3 regions of the Chromobacterium sp. IIBBL 290-4 genome follow, and region 2 is predicted to be linked to each of the others. Evidence: predicted binding sites of a transcription regulator. Region 2 holds the regulator's gene; each other region holds the start of a gene.
The links. Region 2 encodes sigma-54, which starts transcription at its own class of promoters, with help from an activator protein. Its sites were predicted from a motif close to CTGGCACGCTTCATGCTT; they were not measured.

Region 1 (4,082 bases), 3.4 Mb from region 2:
GGCCATCTGCGCGCCGGAAGACGCCGACGCGCTGCTGGCCGCGATGCGCGCCCACCCGCAAGGGCGAGACGCCGCCGTAATAGGCGAAGCCATCGCCGACGCCAATCAGTTTGTGCAGATGGAAACCGCCTTCGGCGGCAGGAGAATGGTGGATTGGATCAATGGCGAGCAGTTGCCGAGGATTTGTTGAGCGCGGGGAGGACAACGATAAGGCGGGCAAGGCCCCTGGCCTGCCCGCCCTACGTGGCTCGATGCGCGGACAACGGCGGAGCGGACATTCTGGTAGGGCGGGCAGGCCGCAGGCCTTGCCCGCGCCTCACCGGCGTCGAATAGCGGCCATCACACCATCCCCCGACCAATCGCCGGGATATTGCCCCTGCGCCACATAGCGATGGAAGGTCGAATACGGCCAATCGCCCACCCTCGCCGCCCAGCCATGCTTCACCGGGTTGAAATGCAGATAATCCAGATGCGCGGCGAAATCGGCCTCGTCGCGGATGCGATGCTCCCAAAACCGGTGCTGCCACAGCGTTCCATGGCGTTTTGCCGCCCGGCGCGCCGATTGCCAATCCGCACGGAAATAATGTCCACCCACCGCCCTCGTCACTCGACTTTTGATCGCGCTCCAACGCACCGAAAAATCGCCGTCGCCCGGCGGCAAGGTCCATATCGCATGCAAGTGATCCGGCAGCAAGACCCAGCCATCTATCGCGAACGGACGCTCCCGCCGCACCGCGATCACCGCCGCGCGCAAAGCCTGCCGCAGCAAGGGCTCGGTCAGTATCGGCTGACGGCGCTCCGTCACCACGGTGAAGAAATAGCACGCGCCTGCCACATGCTCCCTGCAGTAATAGGGCACCGGCCATCTCCCCAAAAAAGCGATCAGCATGCCGGCCTCTGCGCTACACCGGAAACTGGCCTAAATTCATGGGGCATTCTTCATCAGGCATAAACGTAGACAATGCGCGGGCAAGGCCTGCGGCCTGCCCGCCCTACGGGGTTGGCGAAGACGATTAATACAAACAAGTAGACAAGTAGGGCGGGCAGGGGCTTTGTTGCACAAATCACCCTCCCAGCAGGCGGGGTAGAATGACGGCATGAGCAAGCCCGCCCCGCCCAAGTACAAGACCACCAACTGGAAGACCTACAATGCTGCGCTCAAGGCGCGTGGGTCGCTGATGATCTGGTTGGACCGTGACATGCGCTGGCATGGCTCTGCAGTCGGCAAACGTGGACGGACACCGACTTTCAGCGATGCCGCCATTCAGTTCTGCCTGACGATCAAATGCCTGTTCAATCTTGCGCTCCGACAGGCCGTGGGTATGGTGCAAAGCCTGCTCAAACTGGCGGGGCTGGACTGGCTGACGCCGGACTACAGCACCGTGTGCCGGCGGCAAAAGCATTTGCAGGTGGCCATTCCTTGCCGTCCAACCACGACCGGGCTGCACCTGTTGATCGACAGCACCGGCATCAAGATGCTGGGTGAAGGCGAATGGAAAACGAAGAAACACGGCGCGGAGTACCGCCGTCAGTGGCGCAAGGTGCATTTGGGCATTGATGCGCAGACGCTGGAAATCCGGGCGATTGAAGTGACCGACAACGCGGTGGGCGATGCGCCAATGTTGCCGGAGTTGCTGGACCAGATTTCCGCGGGGGAAAGGATTGCTGCAGTAAGTGGCGATGGTGCCTACGACACCAAAGGCTGCCATGAAGCGATTGCCAAGCGAAAAGCCGAGGCGGTGATTCCTACCCGAAAGAATGCCAAGCCGTGGAAGGAAAATCGGTTGGGCGCCCATGTCCGAAACGAGATACTGCGTGCTACCCGGCTCCTGGGTCGAGCGATCTGGAGGAAATGGAGCGGTTACCATCGCCGCAGCCTGGTGGAAACCAAGATGCGCTGTTTCAAGCTGCTGGGCGAGCGGGTAATGGCAAGGGACTTCGACCGTCAAGTCGCAGAGCTCCAAGTGCGAGCGGCGATCTTGAACCGCTTCACGCGGCTCGGGACGCCGATGACGGTGCGCATGCCATAAATCCGTCCGGGGAAAGGGGCTTTGCATGCCGAAGCCTATTTATGCAACAAAGCCTCTCAAATACAGCAGCCCAACATGCAAAAATTCGACATGACTCGTCACTTCTGTCGATACGCGTAGCACTCCGACACCCCATCGGCACACCCGACCCTTCCTAAAAATACCAGTAAACCCATGAAATAAAAGGAAGATCTCCTTACCTACCTAAGCTGGCACGCCTCCTGCAAGTAATAAGCCATCCCGGGCCCCGCCTGGCTTTACTTGGGGGAATCATGAACCGCTTCGTCATTGCAGAGCCCGAGCTTTGCAATGGATGCAATACCTGCATGGCCGCCTGTTCCGCGCTGCATCGCGCGGCCGGCCTGCAGGCGCATCCACGGCTGGCCGTCACCCGCACGGCCTCCGTCACCGCGCCGGTGCTGTGCCGCCATTGCGACGACGCGCCTTGCGCGCGCGTCTGTCCGGTGGCGGCGATCTCGCTGTCCGGCCGCAGCGTCGATCTCAATGAAACGCTGTGCATAGGCTGCAAGCTATGCGCCATCGCCTGTCCTTTCGGCGCCATCCAGCTCTCCGGCACGCCTTGCGACGGCGTAGCCGCCGTCAGTCCGGCCTGGCAAGCGCCGCAAGCTGAGGCCGGGCCTTCCGCCGCGCCGCATAACAGCAACGCGACGCTGTCGCCGTTACTGGCTTGGGAGCCGGGCGTCAAGGCCATCGCCATCAAATGCGATCTGTGCCAGGGCCTGGCCGATGGCCCCGAATGCATGCGCGTCTGCCCGACGCAGGCGCTGCGGCTGGAAGACAACGATGCGCTGGCCCGCGCCGCCAGCCCCCGCCGACAGGCGGCGCTGCACTCGCTGGGCGAGGATGTGAACCTGCCGGAGGAAAGATCATGAGCCTCGCTCCCTTGCAATGGCTGTTGCTGGCCGTCTGCCTATACGGCGCGGGCGCGCTGCTCAGCCTGCTGCTCGCCAGAATGGAGTGTCTCGCCATCGCCGCTTCTTCGCTGTTCGGCATGGCCGGCGCGGCCTGCGGTCTGGCCGCCGCCTGGCCGGTGCTGCAAAACGGCTCGGTGGAGCGCTTCGCAGCTGCCGGGCCGTTTGAGTTCGCCCATTTCGCGGTGCGGCTGGACCCATTCTCGGCGCTGCTGCTGCTGGCCATTTCGGCCTTGACCCTGCTGACCTCGCTGTTCGGCTGGTCTTATGTTCAGGAATATCGCGGCCGCGGCGTCGGCGCGATGGGCTTCTTCGCCAATGCCTTCATCGCGGCGATGACGGCGCTGGCGGCGATGGACAACGCCTTTTACTTTCTGATCCTGTTCGAGGCGATGTCGCTGGCGTCTTACTTCCTGGTGATTTTCGAGCAGGATGAAGAGGCAGTGAACGCGGGCTTTCTGTACTTCCTGATCGCCCACGCCGGCTCGGTGCTGATCCTGATCGCCTTCTTCCTCATGTACGCGCAAAGCGGCAGCCTGGATTTCGACAGCTTCCGCGCGCTGCGTCTCGATGGCCCGCTCGCTTCCGTCGTGTTCCTGCTCTCGCTGTTCGGCTTCGGCGCCAAGGCCGGCATGGTGCCGCTGCATGGCTGGCTGCCGCGCGCCCACCCGGCAGCGCCCTCGCACGCTTCGGCGCTGATGTCCGGCGTGATGGTGAAGATAGGCGTGTTCGGCATCGTCAAGGTGGCCGTGGACATACTGGGCGCGCACACCGCCTGGTGGGGCCTGTTGGTGCTGGCCATAGGCGGCGTGTCCGCCGTGCTGGGCGTGCTGTACGCGCTGGCCGAGCGGGATCTGAAGCGGCTGCTGGCCTACTCCACCGTGGAGAACGTGGGCATCATCCTGCTGGGCGTGGGCGCCGGCATGCTGGGCCTGGCGACGCACCAGCCCTTGCTGGCCGCGCTGGGTTTTGTCGCCGCCGGCTACCACCTGCTCAACCACGCCTTGTTCAAGGGCCTGCTGTTCATGGGCGCGGGCTCCATTCTCTACCGAGCCCACAGCAAGGATATGGAGCAGCTGGGCGGTCTGGCCGCGCGCATGCCGTGGACGGCGCTGAGCTT
Region 2 (4,082 bases):
CGAACTTCCAGGAAGTCGCGCAGCAGCGGCGGGCAGCGGCCTTCCAGCGTGTCCGGGCCGATGCGGTACAGCTCCACCGCGTCGTCCGCCACCATGCCGTGGCCGCGCGAGATCAGCTCCAGCGCCAGTTCGCTCTTGCCCATCGCCGAATCGCCCATGATCAGCACGCCGATCTCGAACACGTCGAGGAATACGCCGTGCAGCACGGTGGACACCGCCAGGGCGCGCGCCAGGTAAATGCGCAGCACGTCCATCAGATAGGGGCTTTCCAGCGTGCTGCACATCAAGGGCACATTGTGGCTGTGGCAGTAGTCGCGCAGCAGCCGCGGCACGGGCTGGCCGTTGGTCACCATCACCACCGACATGCTCTTGTGGAACAGCTGGTCCAGCGCCGTCTTGGCGGCGGACTGCTCCAGCTTGTTCAAATAGTCCACCTCGGCCAGGCCCAGCACCTGCACCCGGTTGGGGTGGATGAAGTTGAGGTGGCCCACCAGGGCGAGGGTGGGGCGCTGCTCATCGTTGCCGATGACATTGTCGGCGCCGCCTGTGCCGGCCACCCAGGTCAGGTTGAGCTTTTGCTGGTTTTCCTGATACAGCCTGCGTACGGTGATGCTAGGCATTGGGCGTCCACTCGCTGAGCAGCTGATAGAGTTCGTCGCGCATGGTGATGGTCAGCATCTTTTCGCGCATCTGGCGGCTGGAGAACATCTGCGCCAGTTCCGACAGCACTTGCAGATGCAGGTCGGTGGCGTGCTCGGGCACCAGCAGCACGAACAGGCATTGCACGGGCTTGCCGTCCGGCGCGTCGAAGGGGATGGGGGCCTTCAGGCGGATGAATACGCCGGTGGCCTCCTTCAGGCCGCGGGCCCGGCCATGGGGAATGGCCACGCCTTGGCCCAGCCCGGTGGAGCCGAGTTTTTCACGGCTGAACAGGCTGTCGAAGATTTCGCTGCGGGCGATGCCGCGGGTGTTTTCCACCAACAGGCCCACCTGCTCGAACACCCGCTTCTTGCTGGCGACGTCCAGATCCAGCAGCACGTGGTCCGGGGTCAGGATCTTGCCGATGAGGTTCATATCTTTAGTTATGCATGCGGCTTGGGGAGAAAGCTGGAATTCTACGTTGCCTTGATAGTACTGAAAACCGGCAGGCGCAAAGAAAAACGGGAACCGCCTGGTTCCCGTTGCCATTTGAGCCGCCTTACAGCGAGGCTTGCGCCTGGGAGGACTCGCCCGAGCCCACCGCGCGGTGCTCGGTCTGCTTCTCCTTGTGCTTCAGCACTTGGCGATCCAGTTTGTCCATCAACAGGTCGATGGCGGCGTACAGATCGGCTTCGGTGGCCTCGATGTGGATGTCCTTGCCGGACAGGTGTACGTTAACCTCGGCCTTCTGAACCAGCTTGTCCACCGACAGGGTGACGGAGATATCGATCACATTGTCGACGTGTCGGGTAATGCGCTCCAGTTTGCTTTCGATGTATTCGCGCAGCGACGGGGTGACTTCCAGATGCAGACCAGTAACTTTGAGGTTCATACCCTAGCTCCTTCTGGTGTTATCCGCCCGGATGGGTCGCCGGGCGGCTTGGTATTCTGCTGTGGCGCTTTACAGTGTCTTGCGCAGATTCACGGGAGGAATCTGCATGGCTTCACGATACTTGGCTACGGTGCGTCTGGCAACCTGTATTCCCAGCTTGTCCAGCGCATCGGCGATGGCGCTGTCCGACAGCGGCTTGGCCGGATTTTCCGACTCCACCATGCCGCGGATGTGGGCCTTGATCGCCGTGGCGGAGCACTCTCCGCCGCTTTCAGTTTCCAGCGAACTGCCGAAGAAATACTTGAGCTCGAACAAACCTCGCGCGCATAGCAGATACTTCTGGCTGGTCGAGCGCGAGACGGTGGATTCGTGCAGGCCGATTTCTTCGGCGATGTCGCGCAGGATCAGCGGGCGCATCGCCACTTCGCCATGTTCAAAGAACAATTGTTGACGTTCAACAATAGCTTCCGCCACTTTCAGGATGGTGTCAAACCGCTGTTGAATGTTTTTCACCAGCCAGCGCGCCTCCTGAAGCCGCCCCGACATTTCGCCGTTCTGGCCGCGGTTGTCGGCCAGCATGCGCTCATACAGCCCGTTGACGCGCAGCTTGGGCATGGCGGCGCGGTTGAGTTCGGCCACCCAGCGGCCGCGGCGTTTGCGCACGCTGATGTCGGGAATCACGTAATGGACCTCGCCCTCGACGAAGCCGGCGGCCGGGCGGGGATTGAGGCTGGCGATCTGCGTTTGCGCTTCGCGCAGCTGATCGTCGCCGCAGCCCAGCGTTTTTTTCAAGCGGGCGTAGTCGCGGTTGCCCAGCAGCGCGAGATGCTCGCGGACGATAGTCAGCGCCAGGGCGTGTCCCGGTTCTTGGCCGGGACGGCGCAGCAGCTGCAGCTCCAGCGCCTCGGCCAGCGAGCGCGCGCCCACGCCGGCGGGGTCGAACTGCTGCAGCAGGCGCAGTCCCACCGCCAGCTCGTCGCTGTCCAGCTCCAGCTCCAGCGGGATATTGCTGGCCAGCTCTTCCAGCTGCACCGGCAGATAGCCGTCATCGTCCAACTCTTCGATCAGCAGGCGCATGATGGCCCGATCGCGATCCGAGAGCGCCACCTCGCCCAACTGCGCCAGCAGATGCTCGCGCAGGGTGACCTGGCACGGCACGTTCAGCATGGGGTCGAAGTCGTCGTCGCCGGCGGCGCGGCTGCCGCCGCCCCATTCCAGCAATTCGCCGCCATCGCCGTCTCGCGCATCGTCCGCCGCGCTTTCCGCCGGCGCGTCTTCCCGGTCGGAGGGGCTATCGGCTTCGCGCGGCTCGTCGCTGTGCTCCAGCAAGGGGTTGTCGAGCAGAAAACGCTCGACTTCCGCTTGCAGATCCAGCGTGGAGAGCTGCAGCAATTTGATCGATTGTTGCAGTTGGGGCGTCAGCGTCAGCTGCTGGGAAACTTTGAGCTGGAGGGCCTGTTTCATTGCTTACAGATGGAAGTGTTCGCCGAGGTAGACCTCGCGCACTCTCTCGTTATTGACCAGTTCTTCGGGTTCGCCGGAAGCCAGCACCGAGCCGTCGCTGATGATGTAGGCGCGGTCGCAGATGCGCAGCGTTTCGCGGACGTTGTGGTCGGTGATCAGCACGCCGATGCCGCGGCCCTTGAGGAAGGAGATGATCTTCTGGATGTCGATCACCGCGATCGGGTCCACGCCGGCGAACGGCTCGTCCAGCAGGATGAAGCGCGGACGGGTGGCCAGCACGCGGGCGATCTCCACGCGGCGGCGCTCGCCGCCGGACAGCGACAAGGCATTGCTGTCGCGCAAGTGGGCGATGTTGAGGTCGTCCAGCAGCAGGTCCAGCTCTTTTTCCAGCTGTTTGCCCTTGCGGCCAGAAATCTCCAGGATGGCGGCGATGTTCTCTTCCACCGTCATGCGGCGGAAGATGGAAGCTTCTTGCGGCAAATAGCCCAGGCCCATCTGCGCGCGCTGGTGGATGGCGTAGTGGGTGATGCTTTCGCCGTCGAGCTGGATTTCGCCGTCGTCGGCGCCGATCAGGCCGACGATCATGTAGAAGCTGGTGGTTTTGCCGGCGCCGTTGGGGCCGAGCAGGCCGACGACTTCGCCGCTGGAGATCTGCAGCGAGACGTCTTTGACCACGGTGCGCTTCTTGAAGCGCTTTTTCAGGTGGGCGACGGAGAGGGTGCTGGGCTTCATGGTCATGGCTTGGCGCTCCCTGCCGCCGGCTTGCTGGCAGCGGCGGGCTGGGAGGCGGTTTTCTTCGGCTGGATGATCACGGTGGTGCGGCCTTGCGCGCCGGCCGCCGCGCCGCCGCCGACCACTTCATAGGTTTGATCCAGCGTGTTGTAGCGGATGATCGTGCCGATGGAGAGGTCGCCATTGCGCTTGACGCGGGCATTGCCGGTCAGCACCGCCAGGTTCTTGGCGCTGTCGTAATCCAGCTGGCTGGTTTGGCCTTCCACCCAGCCTTGGTTGTTATCCATCTTTTGACGGAAAGTCACGATGCGGCCGGTGGCGTGCAGCGTCTGATTGCCGGCCTTGTCTTGGGTGA
Region 3 (4,082 bases), 1.7 Mb from region 2:
GCCGGCGAGGTGCAATCCTCGGTCGAATCCTTCCGCCAGCGCTTTTCCAGCCTGGCCGACGAATCCGATCGCGTGCTGCAAAGCGTCAGCGATGTGCAGCGCAAGTCTCAGGTTTCGCTGCAGAAGCTGGCCCACGTCATCTACAAGCAACGCGCCTATCACGCGATTGAAGAAAGCGGCTCGCCCATGCCCGCGCCGGATCTGGAAGCCTGGCTCGAGGAAAACGGCGCCACGCTGTTCGGCGCGGCCTGCCAGCCGCTGCGCGCGCCGCTGGCGCAGCTGCAGCGCCATGTCGAAACCGCACTGGCCTCGGCCGGCGCCAGCGGCCAACTGGATGAGGCGGGCATCGTCGCCCAGATGCAGTCGCTGGAGCAGATCAGCGTGAAATTGCAGCGGTCTCTGGACCAGCTCTCCGCCTAAACGACGATCGCGCGGTGGCGCTTGGCCGCTGCCGCGCGGCATTTCCCCTCTCCGCTTTCCCCTCACAGCCCTCGCCACGCCAGCGCTCCTCCACCCTGTTCCGAACGCCTCTCCTCATCCGCACCCTGGCTGCGGACGGCCGCTAGCGCGCATCCCGCCATGCGCGTCCGGCGATAACTCAGATCCAAACCCCGCAGCCGCGCTTGGCGCGGTCATTGGCCGCTCTCCGCCATGCCCAGCCGCATCTCGCGCTCGACACGCCCCTTGAATTGCCAAAAGCATAATTAATGAAATATTTTACGTAAATAAATAATGTATTTCATGTTTTAAATTACAAAAGAATTCATACTCTAGCCGGTATGGATAAATCGCCCAATGTTTTGCTTGTATAAAAAGCATGACACTTTTCAGGCAGAAAGCCACCGTATACGCAAAACGCAAAAAAACCGCCCCAGAGGGCGGTGTGATTGGCGGCTGATCAGTCAGCGATCAGAAGAAACCCAGCTTGTCCTCGCCGTAGCTGACCAGCAGGTTCTTGGTCTGCTGGTAATGCTCCAGCATCATCTTGTGGGTTTCGCGGCCGATGCCCGATTGCTTGTAGCCGCCGAAGGCCGCATGCGCCGGGTAGGCGTGGTAACAGTTGGTCCACACCCGGCCGGCCTCGATATGGCGGCCCATGAAGAAGGCGCTGTTGATATTGCGCGTCCACACGCCAGCGCCCAGGCCGTACAGGGTGTCGTTGGCGATAGCCAGCGCCTCGTCGCGGTCCTTGAAGGTGGTCACCGACACCACCGGCCCGAAGATTTCTTCCTGAAAGATGCGCATCTTGTTGTGGCCGTGGAACACCGTGGGCTGGATGTAGAAACCGCCAGCCAGATCGCCGTCCAGGTGGGCGCGGGCGCCGCCGGCCAATACCTTGGCGCCTTCGTCGCGGCCGATGGCGAGATAGCTCTGGATCTTGTCCATCTGCTCTTGCGAGGCCTGCGCGCCTATCATCGTTTGCGGGTCCAGCGGGTTGCCCTGCTTGATGGCGGCGACGCGCTGCAGCGCTTTTTCCATGAAACGGTCGTAGATCGATTCGTGGATCAGCGCGCGGCTGGGGCAGGTGCACACCTCGCCCTGGTTCAGCGCGAACATCACGAAGCCTTCGATGGCCTTGTCGAAGAAGGCATCATCCTGCGCCGCCACGTCATCGAAGAAGATATTGGGCGATTTGCCGCCCAGCTCCAGCGTCACCGGGATCAAATTCTGGCTGGCGTACTGCATGATCAGCCGGCCGGTGCCGGTTTCGCCGGTGAAGGCGATCTTGGCGATGCGCTTGGAGCTGGCCAGCGGCTTGCCGGCCTCCACTCCGAAGCCGTTCACCACATTGAGCACGCCAGGCGGCAGCAGATCGCCCACCAGTTCCATCAGCACCAGAATGGACAAGGGCGTCTGCTCGGCCGGCTTCAGCACCACGCAATTGCCGGCGGCCAGCGCCGGCGCCAGCTTCCACGCCGCCATCAGAATGGGGAAGTTCCAGGGAATAATCTGCCCGACCACGCCCAGCGGCTCGTGGAAATGGTAGGACACGGTGTTGGCATCGATCTCGCCCAGGCTGCCTTCCTGCGCGCGCACGCAGGACGCGAAATAACGGAAATGGTCGATGGCCAGCGGGATGTCGGCGGCGCGGGTTTCGCGGATAGGCTTGCCGTTGTCCCAGGTTTCCACCTCGGCCAGCAGGGCCAGATTGGCCTCCATCCGGTCGGCGATCTTGTTCAGGATGATGGCGCGCTCGGTCACCGGCGTATGGCCCCATTTGAAACGGGCGGCGTGGGCGGCGTCCAGCGCCAGCTCCACGTCCTGCTCATCCGAGCGGGGAATCTCGCACAGTGTCTTGCCGGTAATCGGGGTGACGTTTTCGAAATAGCGGCCGTTCACCGGCGGCACCCACTGGCCGCCGATATAGTTGGCGTAACGCGGCTTCAATTGAAATCCAGGTTGCAGGCTTGCCATCTTCAGTCTCCTCGTCTGGTGGATGGTGGCTATCCGTTCAGCGGATTTCGCAACAGCGCAAGCAGCGTGCCAGAATTATGATTTTTGCATTGCAAAATAGCAGACCGCCTGAAACCGCAACGCTTTGCGGCCTCTCATTTCGCACCGCAACAATAGTCCATTCAAATCAATGCATTGCCATGCGCGCAGATGCGGCGATAATCGACCGAAACGCCAATCAAACTGTCTCGCGCCGCGACACCTGTCTCAGCACGGCGAGACAGGCCAGGAGCCGCGCATGAACGCTGTCAGCCGTTTGCCGCTGGACGAGATCCGCCGCCGTTTCTTCACCGATCAGCCCTTGCCCGGCCAGGCCTTGCCGCCGCCCATCCTGCATTCCTGGCAACGTTGCCGCGGCCTGGGTTTGCCGGCGGGCGGCGGCGGCGGCGACAAGCTGACGGCGATGGAGCTGAACCAGCGGCAAGAAGCGAACCAGGACTGGCTCGCGCCCGCCGCGCCGGCGCTGGCCGGCCTGTTCGAACAGGTGGCCAGCCGGCAACTGGCCCTGGTGGTGGCGGACAGCCGCGGCCTGATACTGGATGAAAGCGGCCACATCGATTTTCTGAACAAGGCGGAACAGCTGGCCCTGACTCCGGGCATGGACTGGAGCGAAGCCGCGCGCGGCACCAACGCCATCGGCACCGCGCTGGCCGCCATCGACAGCGTGCTGGTGCGCGGCGCCGAGCATTATCTGGAACGCAACCGCGTGCTGGCCTGCGCCGCCGAGCCCTTGCTAGGGCCGCAGGGCCAGTTGCTGGGCGCGCTGGACATCAGCGGCGCCAGCCGCAAGCTGGGCCAGCCGCAAATTCTGGCGCTGCAGGCGGCGCGCGGCCAGATCGAGTCGCGCCTGCTGGAAGAGGCCGCCCGCCACGGCTGGCTGCTGTGCCTGCACGCCGATCCGCGCTTGCTGGACGCGCCCTCGGCCTGCAAGCTGGCCTTCGACGGCGATGGCCGGCTGCTGGCCGCCAACCGCCCCGGGCTCTCGCTGTGCGGGCTGGAGCCCGGCCGCTGGCAGGCGCGCCATTTCGCCGCGCTGTTCGGCCAAAGCCTGGAGCATTGGCTGCAACGCCACGGCCAGGCCCTAGGCGCGCTGCAGATCGGCGCACAGCGCTTTTCCGCCCGCTTGAAGCCGCCCGCCGCCGCGCCCATTGCGTCGCCCCCCCGCGCGGCAAGGCCCGCCCAGCCCGCCAAAGCGCCCCCCGCCGCCGTCCTTGAGCCGCTGGACGGCGCGCCGCCCGAACTGTGCGCCACCGCGCTCAAGCAGCTGGAGGCCGATATTCCGGTGCTGATCCTCGGCGAAACCGGCACCGGCAAGGACAGGCTGGCGCGCGCCCTGCACGCCGCCGGCAGCCGCCGCGGCCAGCCCTTCATCGCGGTCAACTGCGCCGCCATTCCCGAAGGCCTGATCGAGGCCGAGCTGTTCGGCTACCTGCCCGGCGCCTACACCGGCGCCAGCCGCCAAGGCAGCAAAGGCAGGCTGCGCGAGGCGGACGGCGGCGTGCTGTTCCTGGACGAGATAGGCGATATGCCGCTGGCGCTGCAGGCCAGGCTGCTGCGAGTGCTGCAGGAGCGCGAAGTGACGCCGCTGGGCGGCGGGCCGGCGCAACAGCTGGACATCCGGCTGATCT

Region 1: a site for sigma-54 is predicted at 2,240-2,257, ahead of NKT35_RS16105 (4Fe-4S dicluster domain-containing protein). Genes of this name have one in related genera too.
Region 3: a site for sigma-54 is predicted at 2,471-2,488, ahead of adh (aldehyde dehydrogenase). Genes of this name have one in related genera too.

What each region holds. Positions count from the first base shown of each region.
Region 1 is NZ_CP100128.1:3,443,729-3,447,810, reverse strand. Features, by position in the region: gene hypE (hydrogenase expression/formation protein HypE) at 1-190, shown strand, start outside; gene NKT35_RS16115 (REP-associated tyrosine transposase) at 317-889, opposite strand; gene NKT35_RS16110 (IS5 family transposase) at 1,098-2,030, shown strand; gene NKT35_RS16105 (4Fe-4S dicluster domain-containing protein) at 2,357-2,923, shown strand; gene hyfB (hydrogenase 4 subunit B) at 2,920-4,082, shown strand, end outside.
Region 2 is NZ_CP100128.1:52,524-56,605, reverse strand. Features, by position in the region: gene hprK (HPr(Ser) kinase/phosphatase) at 1-620, opposite strand, end outside; gene ptsN (PTS IIA-like nitrogen regulatory protein PtsN) at 613-1,074, opposite strand; gene hpf (ribosome hibernation-promoting factor, HPF/YfiA family) at 1,199-1,531, opposite strand; gene NKT35_RS00230 (RNA polymerase factor sigma-54) at 1,601-2,995, opposite strand; gene lptB (LPS export ABC transporter ATP-binding protein) at 2,999-3,727, opposite strand; gene lptA (lipopolysaccharide transport periplasmic protein LptA) at 3,730-4,082, opposite strand, start outside.
Region 3 is NZ_CP100128.1:1,745,386-1,749,467, reverse strand. Features, by position in the region: gene NKT35_RS08165 (methyl-accepting chemotaxis protein) at 1-420, shown strand, start outside; gene adh (aldehyde dehydrogenase) at 910-2,415, opposite strand; gene NKT35_RS08155 (sigma-54-dependent Fis family transcriptional regulator) at 2,693-4,082, shown strand, end outside.